Linked DNA regions of Proteiniborus sp. DW1. The main gene of each other region encodes a partner of the protein of the gene in region 2 in a complex. Links are inferred from orthologs where the notes say so. Each region holds a gene or a part of one and is shown on either strand. Other genes may lie near its edges.

Region 1 (5,635 bases), on a different replicon or contig from region 2:
GAAATGATAGGAGTATACATTAGCGGACATCCCCTTTCATCCTTCACAGAAGAACTAAAAAGAATTTCAAATGTGACAACCTTTGATATAAGTGAAGCAGTAGATAATATAGGTTTAAGTACAGGCTCAGTAGGTGACGGAAACAAAGTTATCATAGGAGGAATAATAGTAAAAAAACAGAATAAAATTACTAAAAATAATAATATGATGGCATTTGCAACCTTAGAAGATTTATATGGTACAGTAGAGCTTATTATATTCCCTGCAACTTTTGAAAAATACAATAAGTTTATATATGAAGACAGTATTGTAATAGTAGACGGAAGGTTAAGCATTAATGAGGAAGAGGACCCTAAGATAATAGTTGAAACTATTAAACCTCTTGTTAAGACTAAAAAAGAAAAGATGTATATAAAAATACCTAGTTCAAAACCTATTAATTTTCTTGAGGATATAAAAATGGTATTATCTCAGTATAATGGAGCAGTGCCTGTTTATGTATATATTGAAAAGAATAAAAGTACTTTTATGGCAGATAGAGATTTATGGGTAGATGTTGAAAATAGTGAACTTTTAAATAAACTTGAAAGCTTGCTAGGGAAAGATTGTGTAAAAGTTTGCTAATCTATAAAATTATAAACTATAGTGGAAAATTATTAATTTATGGTATAATATGCTTATAGTATCCATTTATAATAATATTCATCAAATAACTATAGAAATAGAAGCTTTGGAGGTCAAATATGTGGACAGCAATATACATGGTAGAAGGTGCTGAAGCAGCTAAAGAATTAGGAGAGAAACTTAAAGCTGAAGGGTTTCTAGTTAAGGTAAAGCCATTTGCGAAAGAGGGAGACAATATAGTTTACAAAATCCTAGTCCCAGAGTTTGAGGCAGACGATGCTCAGACTGTTCTAATAGATTTAGGTTTAGGATACTAAGGCAATTTTAAAACTCGTATTTAATTAAAAACAATAAATTTTTAAATAGCCTGGGACATTTAATGACCATAGTGGCTTAAAGGAGGATTTTTATGAAAACTATTGGTGTACTAACAAGCGGAGGAGATGCACCTGGTATGAATGCTGCTATTAGGGCAGTTGTTAGAGCAGGTATTTACAATAATATAAAGATTATGGGAGTCAAACAAGGGTATAATGGACTAATAAATGGAGATATATATGAAATGAATCTTTCTTCAGTAGCAGATATTATCCATAGAGGTGGAACTATGCTTAGAACTGCAAGAAGCGAAGAGTTTACTACTGAGGCAGGAAGAGAGAAGGCTATGACTGTTTTGAAGGTATTTAAAATAGATGGATTAATAGTCATAGGCGGCGATGGTTCAATAAAAGGAGCTAGAGAGCTTAATAAACTAGGATTTCCCACTATAGGCATACCAGGAACTATTGATAATGACTTAGGATATACAGATTTTACTATAGGTTTTGATACTGCCATAAATACTGTAATAGATGCTATAAGTAAAATTAGAGACACATCTACTTCTCATGGTAGGGCAAATATTATCGAAGTAATGGGTAGACATTCTGGAAATATAGCATTAAATGCAGGATTAGCAGGAGGCGCTGAGAGTATAATAGTCCCTGAGGAAGGATTTGATATAGAGGATGTTTGTAAAAGACTTATACAAGGAAAAAACAGAGGAAAATTACATAGCATAATTTTACTTGCAGAGGGTGTAGGTAATGCATATGAATTAGGAGATGAAATTCAGAAATACACTGGCATAGATACTAGGGTTACTATACTAGGACATCTACAAAGAGGAGGAAGTCCTACAGCATTTGACAGAATAATTGCAAGTAAAATGGGAGCAAGGGCAGTTCAGCTTCTTATAGAGGGTAAGACTTCAAGAGTTCTAGGAATTAAGGGCAATCAAATATTTGATATGGATATAGATGATGCTCTTTCAGTAAAAAGAGATTTTGATTCAGAGACTTATAATTTGACAAAAATTCTATCCATATAGGGGTGAAGATTACATGAAAAAAACAAAAATTGTATGTACAATAGGACCCGCTTCTGAGAACGAACAAGTATTTGAAAAATTAGTTCTAAATGGTCTAAATGTAGCTAGATTGAATTTTTCTCACGGTACACATGAGGAGCACAAAAAACGAATTGATACTATTAAGGCAGTTAGAGAAAGGTTAGATGTACCAGTAGCCATTATGCTAGACACTAAAGGACCTGAAATTAGAACAGGAAACTTTGAAAATGGTATAGCTGAGCTTGTTGAAGGTCAAGAATTTATTATTACTACTAGAGATATTTTGGGAAATAGTAGTATTTGTAGTGTTACATATAGGGGTTTACCTAAGGATGTTAATGTTGGAGATAGTATATTAATAGATGATGGACTTATTGAACTTAAGGTATTAGAAATAACTAATGAAACTGATATAAAATGTACAGTAATCAATCCAGGACCAGTGAAGAATCACAAAGGTGTGAACGTACCAGGAATTAAAATAAATCTACCAGCAATAACACAGAAAGATATAGAAGATATTTTATTTGGTATAGAAAATGACATAGATTTTATTGCTGCATCTTTTATTAGAAAAGCATCAGATGTTATAGAAATAAGAAAAATTCTTGAGGAACATAGAGCTAATGATATCCAAATAATATCAAAAATAGAGAACCAAGAAGGCGTAGATAATATTGAAGAAATCATTCAGGTTTCAGATGGGATTATGGTTGCAAGAGGGGACCTTGGAGTTGAGATTCCTACTGAAGATATACCCCTTGTTCAGAAAAGCATAATTAATAAATGTAATGAAGCAGGAAAACCAGTTATAACAGCTACCCAGATGCTTGATTCTATGATGAGAAATCCAAGACCTACAAGGGCTGAGGTCACTGATGTTGCAAATGCAATTTTTGATGGTACAGATGCTATTATGCTTTCAGGAGAAACAGCAGCAGGAAAATATCCTGTTGAAGCTGTGAAGACCATGGCTAATATAGCACTTAGAACAGAGCATTCTCTAGATTATAATGAATTGCTACGTAATAAGTCAATAGGAAAGAATATAACAGTTACTAATGCAATTAGTCATGCTACTTGTGCTACTGCTGAAGATTTAGGCGCAGCAGCAATTGTAACAGCTACTTCATCAGGATATACTGCCAGGGCAGTCTCTAAGTTTAGACCTTGTTCACCTATTGTAGCTGTGACTCCAAGAAAAGATGTTATGAGGAAGCTTATGCTTGTATGGGGAGTATATGCAATATATGCTAAGGGAGTAGATTCAACAGATGAATTGATTGATTCTTCAGTAAAAAGTGCTATAAAAAAAGGCTATATAAAACAAGGAGATTTAATAGTAATCACTGCTGGAATACCAGTTGGAGTAGCTGGTAGTACTAACTTAATAAAAGTTCATATAGTAGGGGAGATTCTAGTGAAGGGAACAGGAATAGGAAACAGTTCAGCAACAGGTCAGGTATGTATAGCAAATAATTTAAAGGATTTAGAAAATAAATTTGTCGATGGCAATATAATTGTATCAATTGGCACAGATAGAGACATGGTTTCCTATATGGAGAGAGCTAGTGCTATTATTACAGAGCATGGAGGACTTACTTCACATGCTGCAATAGTAGGGTTAAATATTGGGAAGCCAGTAATTGTAGGAGCAACTGATGCAACAAAAATATTAAAGGATGGGGAAGTTATTACAGTAGATAGTATAAGAGGATTAGTATATAGAGGAGAAACAACAGTATTATAGTATAAAGCAAGTATTTTAAGGGCGTTCAAGGACGCCTGACTTTTATTTTTTGGGTTGAATTGATATAATATTCTAAGGAATTGAATCAAACTTTGGAGGAAAAATAATATGATTGGTAAAACAATTATTCGAACAAGATACGCAGAGACTGACCAAATGGGAGTCATATATCACGCAAATTATTTTACTTGGTTTGAAATTGGAAGAACAGAATTTTTCAGGCAGCTTAATATGGACTATAAAGATTTGGAAGCAGAGAATATTTTACTTCCAGTAATAGATGTTGGTTGTAAATACATGCAATCAGCAAAATATGATGATGAGCTAATTATTCAAACCAGACTCACTTCCTTAAAAGGTGTTAGACTTGAATTCAGATACGAAATAATAAGAAAATCTGACAATGTTTTACTAGCTGAAGGGTATACAAAGCATGCCTTTGTTAATAAGGAACTTAAGCCTGTGAATTTTAAAAAGAAAATGCCACAGGTATGGAATTTATTAAATCAAAGTATTGAATAAAATTCGTATATTTCTAAGGGGGAGAAACAGTGGAAAAAAGATTTTTAGGAAAAACAGGTTTAGAAGTATCAGTAATTGGCTTTGGAGGTATTCCTATACAAAAATTAGATAAAGAAAAAGCTATAGATTTAATAAAGGAATTAAGTATTCAAGGAATCAATTTTATAGATACAGCTAGAGGCTATACAGTAAGTGAAGAATTAATTGGATATGGATTGGAGAAAGTTGGAAGAGATAAGTTTGTATTAGCAACTAAGTCAATGGCTAGAGACTATGAAGGTATGAAAAATGAAATTGAAACAAGTTTAAATAACCTGAAAACTAAATGCATAGACCTGTACCAATTACACAATGTCAGAACAGAAGCAGAGTATGATAACATAATAGGTGAAGATGGGGCATTAAAGGCACTTGAAGAGTCAAAAGCTGAGGGTAAGATAAAGCATATAGGTATAACTAGTCATGATTTAAATATACTTGAAAAAGCAATTGAATCAGGTTATTTTGAAACTATTCAATTTCCTTACAATCCAGTAGAAAGACAAGCAGAAGAGTTATTTGAAAGAGCAAATAAATTAGGAATGGGCGTAATAGTGATGAAGCCTTTAGCAGGAGGAGCAATTATTAATGCAGCGCTTTCATTAAGATTTGTACTGGAAAATTCAAATATATCTTCTGCAATACCAGGAATGGATAGTATAGAGCAAATTAAAGAAAATGCTAAAGTTGGGAATGAGTACAAAAGACTAAGTGATGCTGAAAGAGAAATTATTTTAGCAGAAGCTAAAGACTTAGGGACAGAGTTCTGTAGAAGATGCGGCTACTGTGCGCCATGTCCACAGGGAATTGATATACCTGTTCAATTTTTAATGGAAGGATACTATTCAAGATATAATCTCAAGGACTGGGCAAAGGAAAGGTACACAAGCTTTACTAATAAAGCAAGTGACTGTATAGAATGTGGTCAATGTGAGACTAGGTGTCCTTATGATTTACCAATAAGGAAGATGTTGAAGAAAGTTGTGAATATTTTAGGATAATTATGTATAAATTAGTATATAAGTGTTAATAATAAATACTATGATTAAAATAATATGGGGTATACTGGTTCTAGTCTTGGCACGCTAAAGGCGTGTCTTTTTTTTGCATCTAATAAAAAATCACCTCATAATTTCTATAATCAAAAATTTTTTGTCAATGAGTTTCAAGAAAAGCTTTATTTATTTTGCTCAATGGAGACTTTTATTTTATATAGCCTTAGATCTTTAGAGAAACTAATTCATATGTATGTGTCACTAATACAAATAATATAACAAGCTATATACAATTTTATATGAAAGTAGATTCAA
Region 2 (8,765 bases):
TGGATATATAGCAAGAAGTAGAAATCAGATTACTAAGTTCGGCAAATTTATGGATCCTTTAGCAGATAAACTTCTAGTTTCAGCTGCATTAATCTCCTTAGTTGAGATGAATAGAATTCCTGCGTGGGTTGTTGTCATAATAATTGCTAGAGAGTTTGCAGTTACAGGTTTAAGGGTTCTGGCAGCCTCAGATGGTATTACTATTGCAGCAAGCTGGTGGGGAAAAATTAAGACTATAACTCAGATTGTAGCAATTGTTTTACTGCTTGTTAATAATTACCCATTCAGTAAAATAGGAATTCCTTTTGATAAGTTGTGCGTGTCTTTAGCAGTTATTTTCACAATTATTTCTGGAATTGATTACTTTTATGTTAACAGAAAAGTATTTTTAGCAAGTAATAAATAAGCAGTTATGCTAAGAGGTGATGGTATGAAAGCTGAGGTAATTTGTGTAGGTACTGAGTTATTGTTGGGTAATATTATAAATACCAATGCAAGGTTTCTTTCTCAAACACTAGCAGAATTAGGAATAGACGTATATTATCAAACTACTGTAGGTGACAACATGGAAAGAATTATGGATGCTACTCTTAATGCTTTAAATAGAGCAGATATTTTGATTTTTTCTGGTGGATTAGGACCTACAAAAGATGATTGTACGAAAGAAGCTGTATGTAAGGTTCTAAAAAGAAACTTATACTTAGATGAACAAATATTAAAAAAAATATTTGAGTTTTTTTCTAATAGGCAGATGCCTGAATCTAATAAAAAGCAAGCTTATGTACCAGAAAATAGTGAAATATTAGAAAATGATATGGGAACAGCACCTGGTTTTTTTATTGAAACAGATAATAAGATAATAATCTTACTTCCCGGCCCACCACACGAGCTTATACACATGTTTAATAAACATGTTATACCCAAGCTTAGCAAAAACTCGAATTATACCATAAAATCAAGGGTAATTAATACAATTGGAATAGGTGAGTCATCTTTAGAAGAAAGGATAATAGACTTAATAGAGGCTCAAACTAATCCAACTATTGCAACCTATGCCAATAATGGACAAGTAGATATTAGAATTACAGCTAAGGCAGATAGCATTACCGGTGCTGATGCTTTGCTAGATGATATTCAGATTAAGATAGATGAGAGAATTAAAGAATTTATCTATAGCTATAATGGCGAAACTATTGAAGAAGTGGTTTTTAAACTTCTTTGTAAAAGACAGTTGAAAATAGGATTTTGTGAGTCATGCACAGCTGGTCTTACTACCTCTATGCTTGCTAGTATTCCGGGAGCATCTAAGGTTTTGGATAGATCTTTTATAACTTATAGTAATTTATCTAAAATGGAGGAAGTAGATGTTAAATCTAGAACACTAGAAACCTATGGAGCAGTAAGTAAAGAAACCGCTATTGAGATGGCACAAGGCATTTTAAAAAAATGTCCAATAGATATAGGTGTATCCATCACCGGAATAGCTGGTCCTACCGGTGAAACTGATAAAAAACCTATAGGATTAGTATATATTTGCATCGCAACTAAAGAAAGACATATAGTAGTTGAAAAGAGATTTAACGGTAATAGGGATGACAATAGGCTTAGAGCTGCAAAAGCTACATTTGACATAATTAGGAGATTTCTGCTGAAATTAGTTTAATAAACTTTTTTGTTTGACTATTATAAGAACTTATTATATAATTACAATGGAACACTTGTTCGAATATTTAAAAAGGTGGTGAATCCCAGTTTTTCTGGGAATACTTATGCAAGAAAAAAAGAAAGCTCTTGAAATGGCTATAAGCCAGATTGAAAAACAATTTGGAAAAGGCTCTATAATGAAATTAGGTGAAGATTCAAAGCTTAATGTTGAAGCAGTATCAACTGGGTGTCTTGACTTAGATATAGCAATAGGAATTGGTGGACTTCCAAAGGGAAGAATTATAGAAATATATGGACCAGAATCTTCAGGTAAGACTACAGTAGCTTTACATTCAATAGCAGAAGTACAAAAATTAGGTGGAACTGCTGCTTTCATCGATGCAGAGCATGCGTTAGACCCTAGCTATGCCAAAAATCTAGGTGTGAATATTGAAGAATTAATCGTATCTCAGCCAGATACTGGAGAACAGGCCTTAGAAATTGCTGAGGCGTTAGTTAGAAGTGGTGCTGTAGATATTGTGGTTGTAGACTCAGTTGCCGCTTTAGTTCCAAAAGCAGAAATTGAAGGAGAAATGGGAGATAGTCATATCGGTTTACAAGCTCGATTAATGTCACAAGCTCTTAGAAAATTAGCAGGAGCTATAAAGAAATCTAATACTATAGCAATATTTATTAACCAACTTAGAGAAAAAGTTGGGGTTATGTTTGGTAATCCTGAAACAACAACTGGTGGTAGAGCATTGAAATTTTATGCTTCTGTTAGATTAGAAGTTAGAAGAGTTGAGTCATTAAAACAAGGCGAAGATGTTATTGGTAATAGAACTAGAGTTAAAGTTGTTAAGAATAAGGTCGCACCTCCGTTTAAACAAGCTGAATTTGACATTATGTATGGAACAGGCATATCAAAAGAAGGAAGCATTTTAGATATGGGAGTTGCTGCGGAAGTAATTAATAAATCAGGTTCATGGTATAGTTATGAATCTAATAGATTAGGGCAAGGCAGAGAAAACGCAAAAGAATTCTTACGTGAGAATATTGACATAGCTAATGAGATAGAAGCAAAAGTAAGAGAAAAATTTAACCTTCAGGTTCCTCATCAAACCAATAAATTAATTGATATTCAAAAGGAAAAAAATGAAGAAGACAATGAGTAAATAATGGTAAACTAGTATAAATGGCGAACCTCGCCATTTTTTCGTTAGAAAGTGATGCTTTTTTATAAGATTTTCTATTTAGAGAACATCTTGTTTACATATTTTAATAAAAAAATCTTTATTTTTTATGCTTCACTTAATAGAAGCTTTTCTTATTTACTTGACATATAATTTAAAAAGTAATAAAATTAAATCGTATAGCAATATACTTATTAATGTAACATAAAAAACTTTCTACAAGATAATATGTAGGATCTCATAAGCCGAGATTACTCGGTTTATATTTTTATTAACTAGTATATTAGCTATTTGCACGAGATTAGTCATTTCGGCAATCTGCTTAATCTGTTATTGTATTCTAATGAAGATGTAAAAAAAACGAAACTTGAAAACTGAATAGTAAAGGAGGTGCTTTATCATTACATTACTAGTGATTGCAGGAACTGTTGGTGGCTTGGCAGTTGGAACCATATTGGGTATATATATTAGGAAAACAATTGCTGAAGCAAAAATAGTAAGTGCAGAGGAAGAAGCTTCAAGAATAATAGATGAAGCTAAAAAACAATCAGAAACACTAAAAAAGGAACAACTTCTTGAGGCAAAAGAAGAAGTTCATAAAGCTAGGAATGAATTAGAAAAGGAAATAAGAGAGAGAAGAATGGAAATTCAGAAGCAAGAAAGAAGGTTGCTTCATAAGGAAGAATCCATTGATAGAAAAAGTGAAGCATTAGAGAAAAAGGAGGAACTCTTAGCTAAAAAAATTAAGGATTTAGAACAAAAAGATTTAGCTATTGAAGAGTTATACGTTAAGCAAGTAGAGGAGTTAGAAAGAATTTCTAATTTAACATCTGATGAAGCTAGAGAATTATTATTAAACGATATCAGAAAAGAAATAACTCATGATGCAGCAATTATGATTAAGGATATTGAAAATAAAGCAAAAGAAGAGGGCGAGAAAAAGGCAAAAGAAATCATTGCTTATGCAATTCAAAAATGTGCTGCTGATCATGTGGCAGAAACTACTGTAACTGTAGTTCCATTGCCAAATGATGAAATGAAAGGTCGAATTATAGGTCGAGAAGGTAGAAATATCAGAACCTTGGAGACTTTGACTGGTATTGATTTGATAATTGATGATACTCCTGAAGCAGTTATTTTATCTGGATTTGATCCAATTAGAAGAGAGGTTGCAAGGGTAGCTCTAGAAAAGCTTATTATTGATGGACGTATACATCCTGCAAGGATTGAGGAAATGGTTGAAAAAGCAAAAAAAGAAGTAGACAATCATATTAGAGAGCAAGGCGAACAAGCTACATTTGAAACAGGAGTACACGGTCTTCATATAGAAATTATTAAACTTCTAGGTAGGTTAAACTATAGAACTAGTTATGGACAAAATGTACTTAAACACTCTATAGAAGTATCTCATTTAGCAGGTTTAATGGCTGCAGAACTAGGAGCTGACATAAAAATTGCAAAACGAGCAGGTCTCTTACATGATCTAGGTAAAGCTGTTGACCATGAAGTAGAAGGTCCACATGTTGCTATAGGAGCAGACATATTAAAGAAATATAGAGAATCCAAAGAAGTAATTCATGCCATGGAAGCACATCATGGAGATGTCGAGCCAGAAACAATTGAGGCTGTTTTAGTTCAAGCAGCAGACGCTATATCTGCTGCAAGACCAGGTGCTAGAAGAGAAACATTAGAAGCTTACATTAAAAGACTAGAAAAGTTAGAGGAAATTGCTAATTCCTTTGATGGCATAGAAAAATCTTTTGCTATACAAGCAGGTAGAGAAATAAGAATAATGGTTAAACCAGAACTTATTAATGATGACCAAATAATCCATACTGCTCGAGAAATAGTTAAGAGAATAGAAAATGAATTAGAGTATCCTGGACAAATTAAAGTAAATGTGATAAGAGAAACAAGAGCTATTGAATACGCAAAGTAGAGAAGACTATGTCTTCTCTTTTTTAATGTTGTAAAAATTATAATATTTTGAAAAAATCTAGCTGGGAAAAGAGGATTTTTTTGTTATTTGTAGAATAATATATTCATGTTGCAATAAATATTATTATTTTTTAAGGGGGCTTTTTTAATGGATGTATTAAAAGTATCAGCAAAATCAAACCCAAATTCCGTTGCCGGAGCATTAGCTGGAGTATTAAGAGAAAAAGGTGCTGCAGAAATACAAGCAATAGGTGCAGGTGCTCTAAATCAAGCAGTTAAAGCCGTAGCTATTGCTAGAGGATTTGTTGCTCCTAGTGGTGTTGATTTAATTTGTATACCTGCTTTTACTGACATTGAAATTGATGGGGAAGAAAGAACTGCTATTAAGCTCATTGTTGAACCTAGGTAATTAAAAAAAACCTGCACAAATATGCAGGTTTTTTTATTCATTTAGACATAATATATTCATATATATTATTTGATATTAATCAATATATATGAGACATAAGTTTAATTTGAAAGGAATGGTGACTTTATGTGTAAAGAGATTAAAAAATCTGATTTACACGTTCATACCACATTTTCTGATGGTTCTTTAACTCCATATGAAGTTCTGAAATGGGCCTATGACAAAAAAATTTATGCAATTTCTATTACTGACCATGATACTATAGAAGGTTTGAAATATGCAATAGAAAGTTCTAATTTATTTGATGTTCTTATTGTTCCAGGAGTAGAAATAAGCTGTACTTTTGAAGATGAAGAGATACATCTATTAGGGTATTATTTTGATATACAAGATAAGAACCTGCTTGAGGCTCTTAACCTATTAAAACATTCTAGAGAAACAAGAGGAGAAAAAATTATTGAAAAGCTAAATAGGTTAGGATTAAATTTGACTTTGCATGAAGTATATGATATTGCTGGTAAGGGTGTTATTGGCAGACCACATATAGCTAAGGCTATGATTAACAGAAAGTATGTTAGTTCTGTACAAGAAGCATTTGATAAATACTTAGATAGACACAAGCCAGCTTATGTTGATAGATATAGACTTTCTCTAAAAGAAGGTATAGATTTAATACATAAAGCAGGAGGGGTAGCAATAATTGCACATCCAGGATTAATTAAAAATGAAAGAATTTTTTTTGAAGTTATGAAAATAGGGATTGATGGAATTGAAGTTATTCACTCAAAGCATTCTCCTGAGGATACTTTAAAATATGAACATATGGCTAATGAGAATAATCTAATTACCACCGGTGGTTCAGATTTTCATGGAGACTTAATTGGTGATATACCGGTGTTGGGCGACTATTTTATTGATTATTCGCATGTAAAGCTTTTATATAAGAAAGCCTGCTTTTATAGAGAAAGGAGAGACATTGATAATGTACAAGAATGAAAGAAATAGGCAGTTTCCTTCCAAGCTTAGCACGACATCATTTGTTAAGTTATATATACTACATTTATTGACAGAAAAAAGCTATTATGGTAATGAAATAATTGATGAAATCAAATCAAGACTTAATAACAAATGGGAGCCGAGTCCAGGAATGATTTATCCACTTTTACGAGAGCTTGAAGATAATAATTATATTCATGGTTGGTGGCAAGAACCAGATAAACGCTCTATTCGACACTATAAAATAACTGATATTGGATATGAGCATTATAAGAAAATAAAATTGCTATATCATTCTAGCCTTGAAGATTCTCTAACAATAATCAAAAATACCTTAAAAGATATCTATAAAAGTAAATAAATATTATATAAACTGCTTAACTTTAAAAGGAAATTTGATTTTTATGTAGAAATTGTAATCAATTATTATTAAAGGGAGGATGATTATTTTGAAATTTAATCTTTCATCAAAGGCTTTAATGATATCACCATCTATAACATTGGATATCACAGCAAAAGCGAAAGAAATGAAGGCTAGAGGAATAGATGTAATAAGTTTTGGTGCTGGGGAGCCTGACTTTGATACACCAGAGAACATTCAGCTTGCTGGAATTAACGCAATCAAATCTGGAAACACTAGATACACTGCAACATCGGGTATTCTCGAATTAAAGGAAGCTATTTGTGAAAAACTAAAAAAAGAAAATAATTTAGACTATAAACTGAGTAATATTATCGTATCTAATGGTGCTAAACAATCTATTTTCAACTCATTATTTGCTATTCTTAATCCTGGTGATGAAGTTATCATGCCATTACCTTATTGGGTTAGCTATCCTGAATTTATTAAACTATCAGGTGGAGTACCTGTATCTGTAGAAACAAAGGAAGAAAATAATTTTAAATTTAAACTTGAAGATCTAGAAAATGCACTAACCTCAAAAACAAAGGCATTAATTTTAAATAGTCCTAGCAATCCAACAGGTGCTGCTTATGATTTAAAAGAACTTCAAGATATTGCAAACTGGGCAGTAAAAAACAATATATTCGTTATTTCAGATGAAATATATGAAAAACTTATTTATGATGGACATAAACATATTAGCATTGCTTCTCTCAATGAAGAAATTAAGAGATTAACAATAGTAATTAATGGTATGTCTAAGGCTTACGCCATGACAGGCTGGAGAATTGGATATGCTGCAGCAGATGAGGAAATAGTGAAGGTAATGACAAATATTCAAAGTCATACTACCTCTAATCCTTGTTCAATTTCTCAGTATGCCAGTGTTGAAGGATTAGTTGGTGATCAATTAATAATAGAAGAGATGAAAGAGCATTTTATTCATAGAAGAAACTACATGGTTGAAAAGATCAATTCAATCAATGGATTATCTTGTAGAAAGCCTCTTGGTGCTTTCTATGTGATGGCTAATATTTCAAAATTAAAAGGACAAATCATAAAAGGTAAAAACATAGAATCATCCTTAGACCTAGCAAACTTACTACTTGACGAGGCAAAGGTTGCAGTTATTCCTGGTTCTGCTTTTGGTGCTGATGATTTTATTAGATTATCCTATGCTACATCAATGGAAAATATAAAAGAAGGTTTAAATAGGATAGAAGAAACACTTAATTAATAATCTATTTAATTGAACCATTTACTATAAAAAAGGTATGGTCTACCATATCTTTTTTTATACCGAATAGAAAAATCTTAAAAGACTTTATTAGTTTATAACGTCCAATAAAAACTTTATAACTGGCAATCATTTTACATTTTCTAACAATATAATTTTAATTTTTAAAGTGCTCTGATATTAATATATTAGAGGTGAAAACATGGAGCTTATTAGTACAATTGTAAATAATATAAAAGCAAAACATATTATGAATAATAGTATAATAAAAGTATGTAAAGTTCATAATCTTTTCAATGTGCTTAAGTTAATGAAAAAAAATAAACAAAATGCAGTTATAGTTATCGACAACAGTAATAGAAAACATATTAGAGATTTACTTCTGACTATAGAAGACCTGGTAAATATAATAAGTGAAGGTATTACTTTAGAAGAATATATAGATAAAAATACAGCAACTTATCATAGGGGTATAGACATTGAGGATTCAGTAAATGAGATAATGAAATTGGTCAAAGAAGGTTACGATAAATCTATACCTGTATACAGCGAAGGTAGGATTAAGGGAGTAATTAGTCCTAATAATGTAGCAATTTTTTTCAATAATTTATTATTTAAAGTAAATGACTTATTTAGCAAAATCTTAGATAATATTCATGATGCTATATGTGTAGTTGATAAAGAAGCAAATGTTTTGATATGGAACAAAAGTGCTGAAAAATTGTACAAAATAAGCAGAGAAGAAATCTATTGTAAAAAGATACAAGAGATTTTTCCTAGTGCGTTGTTACCAAAAGTAGTAGCAGAAGGTAATTCTTATGAGAATATTTTTAATAGTCCTAGAAAAGGATGCTATAATATTATTAGTGCTAAACCATTGATGGATAATGATCAAATCATAGGTGGTGTAAGCTGCGACAAAGATATATCTGAGTTAATAAGGAT

The links. Proteins that work in one complex are often made in the same cells at the same time.
Region 1: rny (region 2) and pfkA share a complex: the UniProt entries of both Bacillus subtilis proteins name them as parts of the possible RNA degradosome complex. The link is inferred for Proteiniborus sp. DW1 from one-to-one orthologs.

The regions. Positions count from the first base shown.
Region 1 is NZ_FMDO01000044.1:17,674-23,308, reverse strand. Bases 81-3,013 are described here. They hold pfkA (6-phosphofructokinase), read left to right. Parts: upstream 81-1,033; coding sequence 1,034-1,993; downstream 1,994-3,013. Other genes in these bases: pyk (pyruvate kinase), read left to right, coding at 2,007-3,013; DW1_RS11285 (hypothetical protein), read left to right, coding at 744-941; DW1_RS11290 (DNA polymerase III subunit alpha), read left to right, coding at 81-624. In the rest of the region: more of DW1_RS11290, read left to right, coding at 1-80; more of pyk, read left to right, coding at 3,014-3,764; DW1_RS11270 (acyl-CoA thioesterase), read left to right, coding at 3,873-4,286; DW1_RS11265 (aldo/keto reductase), read left to right, coding at 4,316-5,326. UniProt on the Bacillus subtilis protein: Catalyzes the phosphorylation of D-fructose 6-phosphate to fructose 1,6-bisphosphate by ATP, the first committing step of glycolysis.
Region 2 is NZ_FMDO01000036.1:17,371-26,135, reverse strand. The notes cover bases 2,580-5,512. They hold rny (ribonuclease Y), read left to right. Parts: upstream 2,580-3,249; coding sequence 3,250-4,776; downstream 4,777-5,512. Other genes in these bases: DW1_RS09030 (PHP domain-containing protein), read left to right, coding at 5,311-5,512; spoVS (stage V sporulation protein SpoVS), read left to right, coding at 4,924-5,184; recA (recombinase RecA), read left to right, coding at 2,580-2,819. In the rest of the region: pgsA (CDP-diacylglycerol--glycerol-3-phosphate 3-phosphatidyltransferase), read left to right, coding at 1-406; DW1_RS09050 (competence/damage-inducible protein A), read left to right, coding at 431-1,663; more of recA, read left to right, coding at 1,770-2,579; more of DW1_RS09030, read left to right, coding at 5,513-6,180; DW1_RS09025 (PadR family transcriptional regulator), read left to right, coding at 6,167-6,541; DW1_RS09020 (pyridoxal phosphate-dependent aminotransferase), read left to right, coding at 6,660-7,820; DW1_RS09015 (sigma 54-interacting transcriptional regulator), read left to right, coding at 8,023-8,765. UniProt on the Bacillus subtilis protein: Endoribonuclease that initiates mRNA decay. Initiates the decay of all SAM-dependent riboswitches, such as yitJ riboswitch. Involved in processing of the gapA operon mRNA, it cleaves between cggR and gapA.